Linked DNA regions of Methylosarcina fibrata AML-C10. The protein of the gene in region 2 interacts with the protein of the main gene of each other region in a pairwise test. Links are inferred from orthologs where the notes say so. Each region holds a gene or a part of one and is shown on either strand. Other genes may lie near its edges.

Region 1 (10,119 bases), 1.5 Mb from region 2 along the record:
ATTGCCATGACCTTGCGGACACTGCTGAGACCCGCGCGCGTGCTTAACGTTGCACCGCTGATGCCGTCCACGCCTTTATTGAAATCCATGTCCTGGAGCGGGCGCTTGTAAAGTTGTTCGAACCAGCGCTCCGGCGGCATGTATTCGGGCGGTTCATGAAAAGCCAGCGTATGGACACTGCGAAGCTCGCCTTCAGGTGTCAGCACGATCATCAAGGTTTCCGGCTTAGTCCGGACCGTAATCGATTCGATCGCCGCGTAACCGAGAATCCTGCCCTGGTCTTTGCCCACATAAAACGTAAACATCGCCGAGTCCAGCTTGACCTTGGCCAGTTCCTGGATTTTTGCGATTTGCTGATCGTCGGGAAACAAAGACAGCAATTCAACCTGCTTGCCCTGACCGAAGGCCAGCTCCAGAGCCTCGCTCTTGCTGTAAAAAATTTTGGCCTGGCTTGGCGCCGTACCGGCCAGAAATAATACGGTAAAAAGAAAAAAGCCGCATGGCCGGATGATTTTCAAAATGCTCTCCATAAGATGATAAGGCCCGAACGTGGTGTCTTGAAATAGGCGGCTTTCGCCTCCGGCAGAATCCCGTGCACGGCGAGAAATCCGGTGGAAAAAATCGGGCGGCGGCTTCTACCCGGTTTCCGTCGCCCGCGCTATATGACCGCTCGGCTATATCATACTATAGATGACCGCATCCTCAGGCTAGAAAATAAAGCCCAGGCCCAGGTTGAAATCGTCCGGCAGATCGCCCGCTTTCGACGTAAAGTTGCGATAATCGGCCTTGATGACGACGTTCGGGATCGGCTTATACTGCAAGCCGAACTGATATATCCACCGCTCCATCGAGCTATCGTCGGACCATCCCGTAGGAGCGGTCGCGATTGTGTCAAATTGTTCATAGCGGAAGAACGGCGCAAGATATTGGGCCGTATCCTCGAACATCAAAGGCAGAACGTCGTAACCGACTTCGGTATACCAGCCATAGTTGCTGCTGCCGATCGTCTCTTGCTTGGCTTCGCTCAACACACCGGCATCGCCTATATGACCCCATGAACCCAGCGCCCTGAATTCCAGCCCTCGGTATTTCCATTGCACATGTCCCTCGTAGAGCTGAGTAAACACGTCAACCTGCTGCCCGGCATACAACTGATTCTGACCGGAATTACCGAGATAGGCCGAACCGCCGAACGAAAGTCCCGGCACCCAGTCAGGGGCATAGTCCATACGACCGACGAACGCCAAATCTTCGGCCTTCGCTTGGCTTCCGCCTTGCCGGCCTTCGCGGATACCACTGGATTCAAAACCTTCCGCATTGAGACCGTTGACCACGTAAGTGGTATAAGTCAGGTTAGGCGCCAACTCGCCAAACATGCCGACGCCGATTTCTCTCCAGGTGCTTGGAATGATTTGGCGCTCGACTTCGGGGCGATTATTGCCGAAAAAGAACGGTGGTTCATGAATCTGGTTGATGAAGCCCATCGGCAGCAGCACCATACCCGCGCGGACGTTGGCCATCCTGTGAATGAAGAAATCCAGCGCCGCAAACTCGACCGAAACCTCGCCTTTTTCCTCACTGCCTTCGCCCGTAGTGCCATGCTCGTACTCGATTTCACTGTTAAAGAGAATGTGGTCGTTAAATTTATAGCCCAGATACATGACCATACGCTCAAGATCGGCATTATCCTTCTTGCCATTTTTTTCGTTATCGATGGACATAGGCTGTTCATTGCCGACGATCGCCTGATAATTGGCCTCGCCGTAGCCGCCGATCGACAATCCCTTGCCGACCTGATAGACCTTGGAGGCCGCAGGACCCAAGCCATAAGCGCTTTTGTATTTGGGTTCCTCGGGAATGACCAGATTGGTGCGCAGTTTTTCCACTTCCTGGCTCAATACGTCGGTCTTGCGCTCCAGCGTTTTGACATTGCTTTGAGGAGCCGCCGCTTGCTGACTTTGCGCCGCGGTCATGGCCGCCTTCATCTCATCGATCTGCTTTTGCTGCGCTTCGATAATTTTCCACATCTCTTCCATCGTCTGCGGTTTTTCCAACGCACCGGCCGAGCTCGCCACGGCCATCAGCGCCGGCAGGATGCTGCTTTTCAGCAGCTTTTTATTGCTGTTCATTTGCTTAAGTCCCCCATTTATTAAGAATAATTTATTTTTATTATAGTCTTAATATTTTTATTGTTGCAAATGATTCTTGTTTAGATAGAGATTACTATCTAGTCGTCCCTGATTAATTCATAAGAAATTGATTAATATCATATAAATGGATATTTATGAGGTCAAAAATTGCAAGAAAATGTTAAAATGGGTTTTATTTTCTTGCAAATTTTCACCGAAAAATGAAGCCCAAACGTCCTCAGGAAGTTGTGCAAAATGACCTTTTCAAAACTCGCCTGGACGAGTTTTTGAACCCGAAACATGAACTTTATCGATTGGCCAGCAAAATAGACTGGGCTCGGCTGGACGAAGAATTCGGCCCGTTTTTTGAAGCAGAACAAGGCGCCCCGGCGTTGTCGACCCGTTTGATCGCCGGATTGCATTATCTGAAACATGCGGAAGGTTTATCGGATGAAGCGGTCGTTAAACGCTGGGTTGAAAACGGTTATTGGCAGTACTTTTGTGGCGAAACCTTTTTTCAGCATGAGGTTCCCTGTCATCCGACCTCGCTGACGAAATGGCGGCAACGGATCGGTGAAGCCGGCTGTGAGTGGCTGTTGTTATTGACGATCGAGGCGGGCGTCGCTACCCGGACCGTGAAGAAACGAGATTTTCAATCGGTCACCGTCGATACTACCGTTCAGGAAAAAGCGGTTGGCTTTCCGACGGACGGCAAGTTGTACGAAAAATGCCGTCGGGAGCTGGTCAAGCTGGCTGGACAACACGGGCTGCCCCTGCGACAGAACTACAATAAAAAGGCACCGCTGCTGTTAGTGCAATCGCATCGTTATCATCATGCCAAGCAAATGAAGCGTAAGCAAAAAGCCCTGAAGCAACTGAAAACCCTGGTCGGTCGTGTTTATCGGGATATCCTGCGGCAACTGCCGCAACAGGAGCTGGCCGCGCAAAGGGGGCTTCAGGACGCCCTGGCCAAAACCCAGCGGATACTGAATCAGAAACACACCGACAAAAACAAACTCTACAGCTTTCATGCACCGGAAGTGGAATGCATCAGTAAAGGGAAAGCACACAAAAAATACGAGTTCGGCGTCAAAGTCGGCATCACGGTGACCAATAAAAGTAATTTCGTGCTGGGCGCCAGGAGCTTTCCCGGCAATCCTTATGACGGCGATACCTTGTACTCCTGCCTGGAACAAGCTGAAATCCTGAGCGGTACCCGAGCCAAAGAAGCTTTTGTGGATTTGGGCTATCGGGGGCGAGAAATACCCGGTGTCACCCTGTACAAGTCAAGGCAAAAACGGGGAGTCCATACCCGACGGTTGAAAACCGCGTTAAAACGGCGCAATGCCATCGAGCCGGTGATTGGACACATGAAGAACGATGGCTTGCTGAGCAGAAATTACCTGAAAGGCCAACTCGGTGATGCCATGAATGCCGTTCTCTGCGCCGCTGGACACAACATGCGTTTAATCCTCAGGCGGTTGAGGATTTTTTGGCCGGAAATCGGGGAAGCCATCTGCCGGTTTTTACAAAATAAAACGGTTCAGGAATCTGTTTATGTTTCCTAATGAGCTGTTTTTTTCAAAAAAATGACTTTTTCAGGGACGACTATCTATCTGTGAGACATCCGTTCCGACTTTTCTCTTTCTAGAGCATTTTCAGTTTATATGTCCGGATTACCGCGGTAGAGACGAACTCATTCCCCCTTATACGCGATATGAAAATATTTTAACCTTCCGATGCAGCGAAAATCGGCGATCAGCCGAATCGAACCCACCGCTCTCTGCGGCAGACGATCCGGTGACGTGTTTTAATTCAAGTACCGGCTTAATTTTCTTTGGGAGACGACAGGCGATGTCCGCTTGCCTTGCGGGCCGGGCGAAAACCGCCTGAAGATTTTGGCGCGGAACGTCGCCCGGTGCATTCGGCAACGGCCTCATGCGAAAGGAAAATGTCGGAAATATCGGTTCAGCGGGGTAAATGCAGGGTTTTTTTCTTGAGCGCCAGCGCGGCCTCATAGAGACTTTCGGAGAGCGTGGGATGGGCATGAATGGTTCGGGCCAAGTCCTCGCTGCTGGCGGAAAATTCCATCGCCAACACGGCTTCGGCAATCAGTTCGGAAGCGCGTTCGCCAATGATATGCACGCCCAGTATCTTGTCCGAGTCCCGGTGCGCGATAATTTTGACCAGCCCCTCACTCTTACCCATGGCCAAGGCTCTGGAAGAGGCATGAAACGGAAAAACTCCGACTTTGATCGGCTCGCCCAGCGCTCTTAACGTTTGCTCGGTTTGGCCGACCCAGGCGATTTCCGGATCGGTATAAACGACGCTGGGCAGCAGGTCGTAATTGATCGGCGAGTGAATCCCGGCAATTTGTTCGGCAACGAACACGCCTTCTTCGATGCCTTTATGAGCCAGCATCGGTCCGAGCAAAGTCAAATCGCCGATGGCATAAACGCCGGGCAGATTGGTTCGACAGTTTTCGTCGACGTGCACATAACCCGATTCATCGAGCAGCAAATTGGCCTCGGGCGCCGCCAGATTTTCGGAGTTGGGTTTCCTGCCGGTGGCGACGATCAGCTTGTCCACGCGCAACACGTGCGTACCTTCGTGATCCTGGTATTCTATGACAACCTTTTTATTGCTTTTCTTCGCCGAAATGACCCGCGCGCCAAGCCGCAGCTCCAGACCTTGCTCGGTAAATAACCGATAGGCTTCCCGCGAAATCTGCTGGTCCGGCAACGATAAAAACGTTTCCTGCGCTTCGAGCAATACCGTTTCAGAGCCCAATCGATTCCATATGCCGGCGATTTCAAGGCCTTTGATGCCGGCCCCGATGATCGCCAGACGCCTGGGCACTTCTTCGAGATTCAAAGCGGCGCCGGTATCGATGATAGAGTCGTTGTCGATGGCGGCGCAAGGCAGCTCAATGGGAGAAGATCCCGCCGCCAGAATGATGAACTCGGCTTTCAGCAGATAAGGCTCGGCCTGGTCCACCGGAAAAACCGCTACCTGCTTTGCCGCCTGTAGTTTGGCCCGCGCATGAATCGTGTCGATCTTGTGATGTTTGAACAGATTGACAATTTTGCTGTTGATGTCATCGATGATGGCGTCTTTCCGGCGAATCATCTGGCCGACGTCCAGATCCACGGTATCGGCGACGATGCCGTGCTCGGCGCCGTTATGGATAAACGCATGATAAAGCTTCGCCGATTCGAGCAAGGCCATTGAAGCCACGCAGCCGGCGTTGAGATAAGAACCGCCCAGATTGAGCCGGCCCTGTTTATTTCTCCAGTTATCGATGCAGGCCGTTTTCAACCCAAGCTGGGCGGAACGGATGGCGCTGATGTAACCGGCGGGACCCGCTCCAATTACGATGACGTCGTAATGTTTCTGTTTTTTCGGCATGAGTTAGATGTTAAGAAGTAGGTGAGCAGGCGCTTCCAGGCATTCTTTAATGGTCACTAAAAACTGCACGGCTTCCCGTCCATCGACCAGCCGATGATCGTAGGACAAGGCCAGATACATGATCGGCCGGATCACGATCTGGCCGTTTTCCACCACGGGCCGTTCCTTGATCGCATGCATTCCCAAAATGGCGCACTGCGGCGGATTCAGTATCGGGGTCGACAGCATCGATCCGAATACGCCGCCGTTGGTAATGGTAAACGTTCCGCCCTGGAGATCTTCGTAGCTCAAGGTTCCGGAACGGGCTTTCTCGCCGAAATCGGAGATGCTTTTTTCAATGCCGGCAAAATCCAGTTGATCCGCGTCGTGCAATACCGGCACGATCAGCCCGCGCGGCGTACTGACGGCGATGCCTATGTCGTAGTAACCGTGATAGATGATGTCGTTGCCGTCGATGGAGGCATTGATCGCCGGGAAACGCTTCAATGCTTCGATCGAGGCTTTGACAAAAAAGGACATGAAACCCAACTTCACGTTATGTTTCTGTTCGAACCGGTTTTTATACTGATTGCGCAAATCGATGACGCTTTGCATGTTGACTTCGTTGAAAGTGGTCAGCATGGCCGCGTTCTGCTGGGCCTGGAGCAGGCGTTCTGCGACTTTCGCCCGAAGTCTCGTCATCGCCACGCGCTGCTCGGGCCGAAGGTTTGACGGGTGTCCTGCGGGCTCGCCCGGAGCGGACGGCGGCTGCCGGGCTTCAGCCTCCTGAGCCTTGTTTTCGTCGGGAGGAGCAGCCTGTTTCTTGAGATGGTCCAACACGTCGGTCTTGGTAATGCGTCCGCTTTTTCCGGTGCCGGTGATCAACGACGGATCGATGGTTTTTTCGTGAACGAGACGCCGTACCGAGGGACTCAAAGGCCGGTCCGATTCCTTGCTCTCGGACGCTTGGGCTTCGGCCGGTTTACTGCCTTCTTTGGACGGCTCTGCCGTGGCCTGAGTATCTATTAAAGCCAGTAATTCGCCCCCGGTAACGATCGAGCCGTTCTCCTTCCGGATCTCGGTGAGCACGCCCGATTCCGGAGCGGGCACCTCGAGCACCACCTTATCGGTTTCAAGATCGACCAGATTCTCGTTTTTAGTCACCCTGTCGCCTGCCTTCTTATGCCAGGCAACGAGAGTGGCGTCAGCAACGGATTCGGGGAGAGTGGGGACTAAGACTTCAGTGTTCATGTTATTTTCCTGAAAATTTGCCGTATAAAGCCGATTCAACAACCGCTTTTTGTTGTTCGAGGTGGACGTGGAAGTTGCCTACCGCAGGCGCCGCGGAAGCCTCGCGCCCGCTGTAGTTCACTTTGATGTTATGAGGCGCCAGATTGTCGATGAAATGATGATTGGACTGATACCAGGCGCCTTGATTCTTAGGCTCCTCCTGGCACCAGACGAACTCTTCCAGTTTCGGATAGCGCGCTATTTCCGCCCTGAACAATTCCGTCGGGAACGGGTAGAGCTGTTCAATGCGGGCGATCGCGACATGCCGAAGATTGTCCTGGCGGCGCGCCTCCAGAAGATCGTAGTAGACTTTGCCGGCACAGAAAACCAATCGGGTCACTTCCGCAGGATTGATCTCGTCCTGCTCCCCGATGACGGGCTGGAACTGGCCGGCCGTCAGATCTTCCAGGGTCGAAACCGCCAGCTTGTGACGCAGCAAGCTTTTGGGGCTCATCACAATCAGAGGTTTTCGGTAGGGTCTGAGCAACTGGCGGCGCAGCAAATGGAAAATCTGGGCCGGCGTCGTCGGGCAGCATACCTGCATGTTATGTTCCGCGCACAGTTGCAGATAGCGCTCCAGGCGGGCGGAGGAATGTTCGGGACCCTGCCCTTCGAAACCGTGCGGCAGCAGCATGACCAAGCCGCATAGCCGCCCCCATTTGGTCTCTCCGGAGCTGATGAACTGGTCGATCACCACCTGAGCGCCGTTGGCGAAATCGCCGAACTGCGCTTCCCAGATCACCAGGGTATTGGGCATTGTGGTGCTGTAGCCGTATTCGAAACCCAGCACGCCCGCTTCCGACAGCAGAGAGTCGTAAATCTGCATGCGTCCCTGGTCTTTATCCAGATGGGTGAGCGGTATATACGTTCTGTTGTCGATCTGGTTGTGCAGAATGCCATGGCGGTGCACGAAAGTGCCGCGCCCTACGTCCTGCCCGGTCAGCCGGACTTGGTATTGCTCCATCAGCAAGGTGGCATAAGCCATGTTTTCGGCAAATCCCCAATCCAAGGGCAAAGCCCCCGCCGCCATTTTCCGGCGATTGTCCATGACCTTGGCCACTCTCGGATGCAGCTCGAAACCGGGCGGCAAGCGCTGCATGCGGTCGTTGCAAAAACGGATCCGGTCCAGGGATACGGCGGTCTTGCAGGAAATATCCCAGGATCTGCCGTGAAATTGGTTCCATTGATGAGTATAGGAATAATGGGCGTCGGTCGCCATCGGCCTGGAGACGACTTCCCCGGCCTCCAACAATTTCTGGTAGTCTTGCTCCATGGCGGCCGCTTCTTCGGCGGTAACGACGCCTTCTTCGATCAGCTTTTCCGCATATAATTTCCGCGTCGTCTTGAGCTTGCGGATTTTTTTATACATGATAGGCTGGGTGGCGGCCGGCTCGTCCGCTTCATTATGGCCGAGCCGGCGGTAGCAGATCAGATCGATAACCACGTCCTTGTTGAAATTCATCCGGTAGTCGAGCGCCAGCTTGGTGACGAAGATGACCGCTTCCGGATCGTCGCCGTTGACGTGAAAGACGGGCGCTTGAATCATGCTGGCGATGTCGGTGCAATACAGCGTGGAACGCGCGTCCAGAGGATTGCTGGTGGTAAAGCCGATCTGGTTGTTGATGACGATGTGGATCGTGCCGCCGGTAGTGAACGCACGAGTTTGCGACATGTTCAACGTTTCCATGACGACGCCTTGTCCGGAAAAAGCGGCGTCGCCGTGGATTAATACCGGGATGACCGTATTGATGCCGTTCTTTCCGGCCCGGTCCTGACGCGCTTTTACCGAGCCTTCCACTACCGGATTGATGATTTCCAGATGGGAAGGATTGAACGCCAGGGTAAGATGAACCGGCCCTCCCGGCGTAGCCACGTCGGAAGAGAAGCCCATGTGATATTTCACGTCGCCGGAGCTGACGCCGGGCGACAGCAGCGAAGTGCCGGCAAACTCGTCGAACAGTGTCGCCGGGCTTTTGCCCAATATGTTGACCAGCACGTTCAGGCGGCCCCGATGCGCCATGCCGATGACGATTTCATTGACTCCCTTGTCTCCTCCGCCGAGAACGATCTCGTCCAGGATGGGAATCAGGGAATCTCCGCCTTCCAGGGAAAAGCGTTTTTGTCCGACAAACCGGTTGTGCAAGTGCACTTCGATGCCTTCCGCAGCGGTCAGCAGTTTTAATAGGCTGCGTTTTTTTTCGGGATCCAGATTGAGTTGAGCCCGGTTGTTTTCCATGCGATTGATCAGCCAGCGCCGGATGTGCGTATCGACGATGTGCATGTATTCGGAACCGATACTGCCGCAATAGATTTCTTTTAACCGGGCAATAATGTCGCGTAAAGGCAGCCGGTCTTCGCCAAAGAGCATGCCGGTGTCGAACAACGTATCCATATCCGGTTCCGACAATCCGTAAAAGGCCGGATCCATGTCGGGCTGGGCGGGAATGGTGCTGCCCAGCGGATTGTTATGGGCAATTTGATGACCCCGGACACGGTACTGATTGATGAGCCTGGCGACCGCTGCCTGTTTTTTTACGCTTTCTTCGGTAAATCCCTGCAATTGGGCGAGCCTGCCTTGGGATTTAACCGCGAGCTGCGCGAATCGTTCCACGATGGGACTGTGGGGAGTTTCGTAAGTGGCGCCGTTATGAATTTCCAGGAATTTTTTTTGCCAACTGGGCTCGACGGATTCGGGATCCTGCAGAAACCGTTCGTACAGGTTTTCGACGAACCAGGCATTGCTGCCGTATAAAGAGGAAGAGTCTTGAAAAAGCTTAAGCAGGTCACTCATAATCGACGTCCCAAAAAATCTGCAAGTATTTTGGCTTTATATTACTTTCTAAGTGATATATTACCAAGCTATAACGCATTATCTCCCAATGGAATCGCCGGCCGGCCCGGCGGGTTCTTTCATTTCAGTGGGGCACTGCCGTAATCTGTTATTATAAGGTATTGATTTTTGCTTAATCTCGGCAAGCCGGATTTACCGACAGGAGATCGTTGACTCACCAGGATAAGTGAGTACGGCGTTTTCCTTAGAACAAGAAGTATTCCGACAGCAAACGCGGTCACAACGTTTCACCTAAGAATAGGATTTATTACAAAATGGCGAACAAAAAACAAATTGTAATCAAAGTAAAATACCCCTCGTCCGAAGGCCAGACTCAAGATACCCCTTCCTCTCCCGAAATAATAACAGAATGGAATGTCAAGCGGATAGTATCGGCCTTTGCCGTCATTGTCCTTCTTCTTTCGCTGGTTCTTTACTTTACGGTTTCGGACGATGACAGTGTGGACATGCCTTCATCGCTCT
Region 2 (10,122 bases):
CGCCTATTTTTTCGGAATAGTCAACACCACCTTGCGCATGGTGTTATCCGGAGAGCTTGACAGGAAAGCCGACAGCTACCTTTCGCAAACCTGGCTGGCCGCCTGGAATGCCATTGCCAAAAAATAGCGGCGGAATAAGGCGTTGCCGAGCCCTGCGTCCAACAGTCTGCTGATTAAATCAAGGAGATAATAATCCATGGCGCAATTTACCGTAACCGGAGACGTCGATCCGTTTCTGCACGTCAGCCTTCAGCGCGGCGAAAAGATTTATTGTGAATCCAATGCCATGGTGATGATGGAGGCCACCCTGGACCTCAAAGGAAAAATGACTGGCGGCCTGGGCAGCGCTTTGATGCGCCGTCTGGCCAACGGCGAGTCTTTTTTTCAGCAACACATCGAAGCCGTTCGGGGCGGCGGCGATTGTCTTTTGTCGCCGACCCTGCCCGGCGCTATCGAGATTCTGGACGTCGGCGACAACCATTACATGATTTCCGACGGCGCTTTCGTCGCCGCCGAAAGCGGAGTTCAGTTGAACGTGCGTACTCAGGGCCTCGGCTCGGCCGTGTTCGGCCAGACCGGCGGTTTCTTTATCGGCGAGGCTACCGGCGCAGGCAAGCTGGCCGTGTCGGGATTCGGCACCAGTTTTATACTGGACGTGGAGCCCGGACAGGACGTCATTATCGACAATGCTCACGTGGTGGCCTGGGACAGTCGTTTGCATCACGAGATCTCGGTCGCTACGCAAAGCAGCGGCGGGCTGTTGGGGCAGTTGGTCAACAGCGTCACCAGCGGTGAAGGCATGGTGCTCAAGTTTTCCGGCAAAGGCAAAGTCATCATCTGTTCACGCAACCGGGAAAACTTCATTGCATGGCTATTGAAAGGCATGCCGGGCAATCGTTAGTTCTTTTCAAGCCTTGTCTTTCATAAGACGACTTGCCGCCGGGTTCGGATCGTTCCGTCCGGACTCCGGTTGATACACACTGTTTCCTGTTTATTGCCGAGAGTTTGCGTTCCAGTCGAGGGCCGCCGAATATCAAGGCACGGACAGCCCGCCAAGATCTACGGCCACAAGACGGCCGATTAAGTTTTACAAAACAGGTTCAATGCTCTCCGCCATTTGTATATACTATGCAACATTTTAAGTGTATTTTTTTCGGCTTGTCCATTGTTTTACGCCGGAGTTGCCACCAAATCGGATAAATCCGGAAAGCCGTTGAAACTTTATTTAGAACAATATTTTATGAAGTCAAACACAAGCCGCCTCAACAGGAAAAAATGATGACCAAGAGTTTAATTTCTGAAATTACCGGACAAAACGACATTGATCCGGCAGAAACCAGGGAATGGATCGAGGCATTGCAGGCAGTACTGGACAAGGACGGCAGCGAGCGCGCGCATTTCTTGATTGAACAACTGGTTGCAGTCACCCGACATTCGGGATTCGACGTCCCTTTCAGTGCCAACACCGCTTACCTCAATACCATTCCCGTCGCCAGTCAGGCAAAATACCCCGGCAATCATGAGATCGAATTGAAAATTCGTTCCTATGTCCGCTGGAATGCGATGATGATGGTGCTGAGGGCGAACAAGCATACCAATGTCGGAGGCCATATCGCCAGCTTCGCCTCTGCGGCCACTTTATACGATGTCGGATACAACCATTTCTGGCGCGCGCCTTCCGACCAGCACGACGGCGACCTGATCTTTACCCAGGGCCATCTAACCCCGGGCGATTACGCCCGCGCCTTTCTGATGGGCAGATTGACGGAAGAGCAAATGAACAATTTCCGCCAGGAAGTGGGCGGAAACGGTTTGTCGTCTTATCCGCATCCGTGGCTGATGCCGAACTTCTGGCAATTTCCTACGGTTTCCATGGGGCTGGGTCCCATCATGGCGATTTATCAGGCCCGTTTCATGCGTTATTTGCAGGATCGCGGCCTGGCCGATACCTCGGAACGCAAAGTGTGGAGCTTCGTGGGCGACGGCGAAACCGACGAGCCCGAATCCCTGGGCGCCATCGGGTTGGCCGGACGGGAAAAGCTGGATAACCTGATCTTTGTCGTCAACTGCAATTTACAGCGGCTGGACGGACCGGTCCGGGGCAACGGCAAGATCATCCAGGAGCTGGAAAGCGAGTTCCGAGGCGCCGGCTGGAACGTCATCAAAGTGGTCTGGGGTCAGCGCTGGGACGCGCTGCTGGCAAGAGACACCGAAGGTTTGCTCGCGGCACGGATGATGGCCTGCGTCGACGGCGATTATCAGACGTTCAAGGCCAAGGACGGAGCCTACGTCAGAGAGCATTTTTTCAATACGCCCGAATTGAAGGCGATGGTCGCCGACTGGTCCGATCGCGACATCTGGGAATTGAACCGGGGCGGGCACGATCCTTCCAAGGTTTATGCTGCCTTCCATGCCGCGGTCAACCACAAGGGCCAGCCGACCGTCATTCTGGCGAAAACGATCAAAGGCTACGGCATGGGCGAATCCGGCCAGGCGCAAAACATCACCCATCAACAAAAGAAAATGAGCGAGAGCTCGCTCGGCCATTTCCGCGATCGCTACGATTTGCCCGTCACCGACGAGCAGATGCACGACCTGCCTTACATTAAATTTCCCGAAGACTCGAAGGAGTTCGCGTATATGATGCAGCGCCGCACCGAGTTGGGCGGACCGTTGCCGGCCAGACGGGCCAAGTCTTACGCGCTGGACGTGCCGGTGCTGAGCGATTTCAAAGCGTTGCTGGAAGCGAGCGGGGAAGGCCGCGAATTTTCCACGACCATGGCGTTCGTGCGCATGCTGAACATTCTGGTCAAAGACAAAAATATCGGGAAACGCATCGTGCCGATCGTTCCGGACGAGTCGCGGACCTTCGGCATGGAAGGCATGTTCAGACAGCTCGGCATCTGGTCCCAGGTAGGGCAGTTGTATACGCCCCAGGACGCCGATCAGTTGATGTTTTACAAGGAGGACAAGCACGGCCAGGTCCTTCAGGAAGGCATCAACGAAGCGGGCGGCCTGTGCGACTGGATCGCGGCCGGCACGTCCTATTCCACGCACAACGTGCCGATGATTCCATTTTTCATCTACTACTCGATGTTCGGATTTCAGCGCGTCGGCGATTTGATCTGGGCGGCGGCGGACCAGCGCACCCGAGGCTTCCTGATGGGGGGCACGGCCGGCCGGACCACGCTGAACGGCGAAGGACTGCAACATGAGGACGGCCACAGTCATTTAATGGCGGCAACCGTGCCCAATTGCGTTTCTTATGATCCGACTTATGCCTACGAGTTGGCCGTCATAATCCAGGACGGTTTACGCCGCATGTACGTCAATCAGGAAGACATCTTCTACTATATCACGATCATGAACGAAAATTACCCTCATCCGGCCATGCCGAAAGGCATCGAGCTGGATATTCTCAAGGGCATGTATTGTTTCCGTCAGGGCGGCAAAAAGAAAGGGCCGAAGGTACGCTTATTGGGTTCGGGCACGATCTTTCGTGAAGTCGAGTTTGCCGCGGAACTGCTTCGTGACGACTGGGGAGTGGATGCGGATTTATGGAGCTGCACCAGTTTCACCGAACTGGCCCGGGACGGTCAGTCCTGCCACCGCTGGAACCGTCTGCATCCGACCGAAACGGCACGCGTGCCTCACGTGACCCATTGTCTCGGTCAGGATCCGAGTCCGGTGATTGCGGCCACCGATTATTGCCGGGCTTTTGCCGAACAAATCCGCCCGTATATTGCCTCGCCTTACACGGTATTGGGCACCGACGGATTCGGTCGGTCCGATACCCGGAAGAACCTGAGGCGGTTTTTCGAAGTGGACCGCTACCACGTCACGGTTGCTGCCCTGAAGAGTCTGGCGGATTCAGGTCAATTCGATCCGGCCAAAGTGGAAGTGGCTATCGCCAAATACGGCATGAATGCCGATGTCAATGCGCCCTGGTTAGTATAAGCGGAAGGATACCCATGACTGATGTAATCGAAATCAAAGTTCCCGACGTCGGCAACGTGACCGATATCGACGTCGTCGAAGTGCTGATCAAGCCCGGCGATACGGTCGAATTGGAACAAACGGTGGCCACGCTCGAAACCGATAAGGCGAGCATGGATTTGCCGTCCAGCGCGGCGGGCACCGTTCAGCAGGTTTTCATCAAAAAAGGAGACAAGGTTTCGGAAGGAACGCTGATTGCGACGGTGCAGGCCGGCGCGGCGGCGCCTGCCGAAGCTAAAGCCGAAGCGCCCGAGCCCAAAGCGGCCGCCGAAGCCAAGCCGGCGGAACCTGCCAAAGTCGAAAAAGCGCCGGAGCCGGCACCGAAACCCGCTCCGGCGGCTCTTCCCGAACCGTTGCCCGAACCCGGTTCGGTCCGTCCGCCCCATGCTTCTCCTTCGGTCCGTCTTTTCGCGCGCGAGCTGGGCGTGGATGTTACCCGGCTCGGCGCCGGCAGCGGCCGTAAGGGACGTCTTTTAAAGGAAGACGTCAAGAATTTCGTCAAGAAGATCATGACCGAAGGCGTTGCCACCGGCGGTGCCGGAATTCCTCCGATTCCTCCGGTCGATTTTGCTCCGTTCGGCGAGACTGAAACGGTCAAGCTCAGCAAGATCAAGCGCCTGACCGGCCAGAATCTGAGCCGGGTCTGGCTCAACCTGCCGATGGTGACTTATCATGACGAGGCCGACATCACCGAGCTGGAAGCGTTCCGCAATCAGATCAACGCGGAAAAAAAGAACGGCGAAGTCAAGATTACCGGCTTGATGTTCATCATCAAGGCGCTGGTCGGTGCAATGCAGCAGTTTCCGAATTTCAATGCTTCGTTGTCCGGCGACGGCGAAAACCTGATCCTGAAGAAATATTGCAATATCGGCATTGCCGTCGATACGCCGAACGGACTGGTAGTGCCGGTGCTGCGCGACGCCGACAAGAAAACGATCAACCAGTTGGCGGCCGAATTGGCGGAAAAAAGTGAAAAAGCACGGCAAGGCAAGTTGATGCCGGCCGACATGCAGGGCGGCTGCATCAGCATTTCCAGCCTGGGCGGTATCGGCGGCACGGCCTTCACACCGATCGTCAATGCCCCCGAAGTGGCCATTCTCGGCGTCACCCGGGCGAAAATGCAGCCGGTCTGGAACGGCAAGGAATTCGTGCCGCGCCTGATGCTGCCGCTCGATCTGACTTACGATCATCGCGTGATCGACGGCGCCGAAGGCGCTCGTTTCATGGCCGCCATCAAAAATTATCTGGGCGATATTCGCCGCCTGTTACTTTGACTACAGGAAGCTATGGAGGCATCCGAAAATGAGTGATTCTGAATTAAACGCGGAAGTTTTGGTTTTAGGCGGCGGGCCGGGCGGATACAGCGCCGCGTTCCGCGCCGCCGATCTGGGCAAGCAGGTCACCCTGGTCGAGCGTTACCCGGTGCTGGGCGGCGTCTGCCTGAACGTCGGCTGCATTCCCTCGAAAGCGCTGTTGCATACGGCCCTGCTCATTCACGAGGCGGAGGAGTTCGAACAGCACGGGCTCAGTTTCGGCAAGCCCGCGCTCGATCTCGACAAGATCCGCGCCTGGAAGGAGAACATCAGCAAGACGCTGAACGGCGGTCTGGCGGGGCTTGCCAAGCAGCGTAAGGTCAACGTGATCCAGGGAGTCGGCCGGTTCAGTTCGGACCATACGCTGGCTGTGGAAACGGCGGACGGCGTCAAGACGGTCCGCTTCGAGCAGGCCATTATCGCCGCAGGTTCGCATCCGGCCAGGATACCCAATTTTCCGAACGACGATCCCCGCTTGATGGATTCAACGGACGCGCTGGAAATTCGAAGCATCCCGAAAAAAATGCTGATCGTCGGCGGCGGCATCATCGGCCTGGAAATGGCCACCGTCTATCACGCCTACGGTTCGGAAATCAGCGTGGTGGAATGGATGGATCAAATCATTCCCGGCTGCGACAAGGATCTGGTGACGCCGTTGTTCCGGCGCATCAAGAAGCAATACAAGAACGTCTGGCTGGAAACCAAGGTGGCTTCGATCGAGGCCAATGAAGACGGCCTCAAGGTTTTCTTCGAAGGCAAGGAGGCACCGGAATCGGAGCTGTTCGATGCCGTCCTGGTGGCGGTCGGCCGCCGGCCCAACGGCAAGCTGATCGATGCCGAAAAAGCGGGCGTCCAGGTCAACGAACAGGGCTTTATTCCGGTCGACAAGCAGCAGCGGACCAACGTGCCGCATATTTTCGCGATCGGCGACATCGTCGGCAATCCGATGCTGGCGCATAAAGCCGTGCATGAAGGCAAGGTGGCCGCGGAAGTGGCGGCCGGGCACAAAGCCGCTTTCGACGCCCTGACGATTCCGGCGGTGGCTTATACCGATCCGGAAGTGGCCTGGATGGGCCTGACCGAAAACCAGGCGAAAGAGCAGGGCATTGAATACGACAAAGCTACCTTCCCGTGGGCGGCCAGCGGGCGATCGCTGAGCCTGGGCCGCAAGGAAGGATTGACTAAAATCCTGTGCGACAAGGAATCCGGCCGCATTCTGGGTGCCGGCATGGTCGGGCCCAATGCCGGGGAGTTGATTTCCGAAGCGGTGCTGGCGCTGGAAATGGGCGCCGACGCCGAAGACATCGGCCTGACCGTTCATCCCCATCCGGTGCTTTCCGAGACGTTCGCGTTCGCGGCCGAAATGATTACCGGAACGATTACCGATCTTTATGTTAAAAAAACATAAGTTCCAATAACTTCGATGAAAAGAATATTATCCATATTATTTACGATTGCCCTGCTCGTTTTTGTCAATTTCAGCATATGGAGCTACATCAATAACCCTCTGCAATTGAAGTCCTGGACGAAAACGACGATGGGGGTGACTTTCGACCCCAGGCGGAAGGAATACACCCAGGAAAACAATTTGTTTCCGACCGAAGCTCAAATCGACGAAGATCTGGCGCTGCTCGAAAACAAAGTCCATGCGGTTCGAACGTACAGCATGCTCAAAGGCCTGCACAAGGTGCCCGAGCTGGCGGCCAAGCACGGCTTGAATACCACCATCGGCGCCTGGATCGACGGCAACCTGGAAAAAAACCGTCAGGAAATCGAAGCCCTGCTGCAAGCCAGCAATCAAAACAATCCGAAAATCGTCCGGGTCATGGTTGGCAACGAAGTGCTGTTCCGCGACGACATTCCGAAAGAGCAATTGATCGAATACATCCGCGAGGTGAAAAAACGCACCTGGCGGCCGGTCAGTACGTCGGAAACCTTCGACATCTGGTTGAAAAATCCTGATCTGGTCAAGGAAGTCGATTTTATCGGCGCCCATATTCTGCCTTACTGGAACGGCATTGCTGCGGAAGATGCGGTCGATTTCGTCTTCGAGAAATACTACGAATTGCAAAAGGCCTATCCGAACAAGCCGATCGTGATTACCGAAGTCGGCTGGCCTTCGGACGGCCAACCCTATAAACATGCGACTGCGTCCCGCACCAATCAGGCCCGGTTTTTGCGCGAGTTCCTGAACCGGGCGGCCGATGAGCATCTGGCTTATTACATCGTGGAGGCGTTCGACCAGCCGTGGAAAATGGCGATCGAAGGTTCGGCCGGCGCCTACTGGGGGATATTCAATGCCGACCGGCAGCCGAAATACCCGATGGAAGGCGCGGTGCTGGCGCTGCCCGGCTGGAAACACTGGGCGGTAGGCGCGGCGGGTTTCAGCGTGGTGTTGATGGGACTGTTCCTGTTCACCCGTCGGACCCTCAAGTTACCCGGCATGCTGTTTTTCGGGCTGATCGCCAACCTGGCCGCCTCGACGATTTTCTGGACGGTATCGATCGGTGCCCAGCAATATCAGACCAATCTGACGATACTTTTCTGGGTGCTGCTGGTCCTGATGCAGATCATCGCGGTCTTCATCCTGTTGATCGAAGCGCTGGAGATCGCCGAAGTCGTCTGGCATCGACAGACGGCCCGCACCTTCAAGCCGCTGACGCCGGGCCCCGATTTCAAATACCCGAAGGTGTCCCTGCACTTGCCGATTCACAACGAGCCGCCGATGATGGTCCGGAAAACGCTGGAAGCGCTCGCCAAGGTGGATTATCCGAATCTGGAAGTGCTGGTCATGGACAACAATACCAAGGATCCGGCCGTTTGGGAACCGGTCAAGGCCGATTGCGAGCGATTGGGGCCGATGTTCCGGTTCTTCCATCTGGAAAACTGGCCCGGATTCAAGGCCGGCGCCATCAATCACGCGCTCGAGCAAACCGCGCCCGATGCCGAAATCATCGCGATCATCGACAGCGATTATGTCCTGTCGCCGGACTGGCTGAAGAGCATGGTGCCTTATTTCGACAACGAAAACGTCGGTTTTGTGCAGTCGCCCCAGGATTACCGGGATCTGCACGTCAGCACCTTTAAATCGAACTGTTATTGGGAATACGCGGGATTCTTCAATATCGGCATGGTGCAACGCAACGAATACAATGCGATTATTCAGCACGGCACGATGACCATGATCAGAAAGTCGGCCTTGCTGGAGGTCGGCAAGTGGTCCGAATGGTGCATCTGCGAGGACAGCGAGCTGGGCTTGCGCCTCTACGAAGCCGGCTACGATTCGGTTTACTGCAAGGAATCGTTCGGCCGCGGCCTGATGCCGGATACGATGTCCGGTTACATGACTCAGCGCTTCCGCTGGGTTTACGGCGCGATGCAAATCATCAAGGCGCACTGGCGCAGTTTCCTGCCGACCAAGAAATCGCCGCTGACTTCGGCGCAGCGTTATTATTTCATCGCCGGCTGGCTGCCCTGGTTTTCGGACGCGCTGGCCTTGGTGTTCACCTGCGCCAGCCTGATTCTGACCGGTTTGATCTTCCTCGATCCGATCCATAGCGAGATTCCGGTGAACGCCTTCCTGCTGCCGACGATCGGCTTGTTTACTTTTAAAGTCCTGCGCAGCTTGTGGCTTTATCAGGTCCGCGTTCCGTGCTCGGTCTGGCAGTCTCTGGGCGCCTCGCTGTCGGGGCTGGCGCTGACTCATACCGTTGCGCGCGGCGTATGGCAGGGCATGTTCGTTCCCGGCAAGCCTTTCATGCGCACACCGAAATACGAAAAGCTCGGGCTTCTTTTTACCGGCCTGATGACCATCCGGCAGGAAATCTTCTTGCTGACCCTGTTGGCGCTGGGCATCTGGGGCATGGGCTCGCTCGAGCATTTCGACAATCTGAGCGGCAAATTATGGATGGCGGTGTTGTCGGTGCAATCCGTTCCGTATGTCGCCGCGCTGATAACGATGCTGATCAGCATTGCGCCCAGCTATTTCTCCAAATCCTCCGCTTCTTTCGAAGAACTGGATGAAACCGAGTTTCAGTAAACCGGCTCGACATTCTGCATCCACTCGGCGGCGCACCGATGACGGCGCCGCCGGCCGTTCCCAACTTCCCGATACCGCCGCGAGAGCGGACCGATCATGAGCGTAATCAGACAAGACGATTTCATCCAGAGCGTCGCCGACTCTTTGCAGTATATCTCCTATTATCATCCGCCCGATTTCATCAACGCCTTAAACGAAGCCTACCGAAAAGAACAAAGCCCGGCCGCCAGGGATGCGATGGCGCAAATTCTGATCAACTCCAGGATGTGCGCCGAAGGGCGTCGTCCGATATGCCAGGATACCGGCATCGTTACCGTGTTTTTGAAAATCGGCATGGACGTCCGCTGGGAGGCGGAGCTGTCGGTCACCGACATGGTGAACGAAGGCGTCAGGCGTGCCTATCGGCATCCGGACAACGTGCTCAGAGCTTCCGTTCTGAAGGATTCGGCCGGCCTGCGCATTAATACCGGGGACAATACGCCGGCCGTGGTGCACATGGAAACGGTCCTGGGCGACAAGGTGGAAGTGAATGTCGCGGCCAAAGGCGGAGGTTCCGAAGCCAAAGCGAAATTTGCCATGCTGAACCCGTCGGACAGCATCGTCGACTGGGTATTAAACACGGTTCCGGCGATGGGAGCCGGCTGGTGTCCGCCCGGCATCCTGGGGCTCGGCATCGGCGGCACCGCCGAAAAAGCGATGCTGCTGGCGAAGCAGGCTTGCATGGAAACCATCGACATCCAGGAGCTGATCGCCCGAGGATCCGCCAGCCGGCTT

Evidence for each region.
Region 1: the proteins of lpdA (region 2) and odhB interact in binary tests that used the Escherichia coli proteins (3 or more experiments, as listed by UniProt). The link is inferred for Methylosarcina fibrata AML-C10 from one-to-one orthologs.

What each region holds. Positions count from the first base shown.
Region 1 is NZ_KB889965.1:3,141,654-3,151,772, forward strand. The notes cover bases 4,655-7,564. They hold odhB (2-oxoglutarate dehydrogenase complex dihydrolipoyllysine-residue succinyltransferase), read right to left. Parts: upstream 6,768-7,564; coding sequence 5,541-6,767; downstream 4,655-5,540. Other genes in these bases: lpdA (dihydrolipoyl dehydrogenase), read right to left, coding at 4,655-5,537; A3OW_RS0114830 (2-oxoglutarate dehydrogenase E1 component), read right to left, coding at 6,769-7,564. Outside these bases: A3OW_RS0114805 (FMN-binding protein), read right to left, coding at 1-518; A3OW_RS0114810 (hypothetical protein), read right to left, coding at 708-2,129; A3OW_RS0114815 (IS5 family transposase), read left to right, coding at 2,351-3,697; more of lpdA, read right to left, coding at 4,098-4,654; more of A3OW_RS0114830, read right to left, coding at 7,565-9,597. UniProt on the Escherichia coli protein: E2 component of the 2-oxoglutarate dehydrogenase (OGDH) complex which catalyzes the second step in the conversion of 2-oxoglutarate to succinyl-CoA and CO(2).
Region 2 is NZ_KB889965.1:1,670,912-1,681,033, reverse strand. What follows is about bases 4,595-7,507. They hold lpdA (dihydrolipoyl dehydrogenase), read left to right. Parts: upstream 4,595-5,298; coding sequence 5,299-6,717; downstream 6,718-7,507. Other genes in these bases: A3OW_RS0108015 (glycosyltransferase), read left to right, coding at 6,733-7,507; aceF (dihydrolipoyllysine-residue acetyltransferase), read left to right, coding at 4,595-5,270. Outside these bases: A3OW_RS0108040 (TetR/AcrR family transcriptional regulator), read left to right, coding at 1-127; A3OW_RS0108035 (TIGR00266 family protein), read left to right, coding at 197-901; aceE (pyruvate dehydrogenase (acetyl-transferring), homodimeric type), read left to right, coding at 1,279-3,957; more of aceF, read left to right, coding at 3,972-4,594; more of A3OW_RS0108015, read left to right, coding at 7,508-9,348; A3OW_RS0108010 (fumarate hydratase), read left to right, coding at 9,445-10,122. UniProt on the Escherichia coli protein: Lipoamide dehydrogenase is a component of the glycine cleavage system as well as of the alpha-ketoacid dehydrogenase complexes.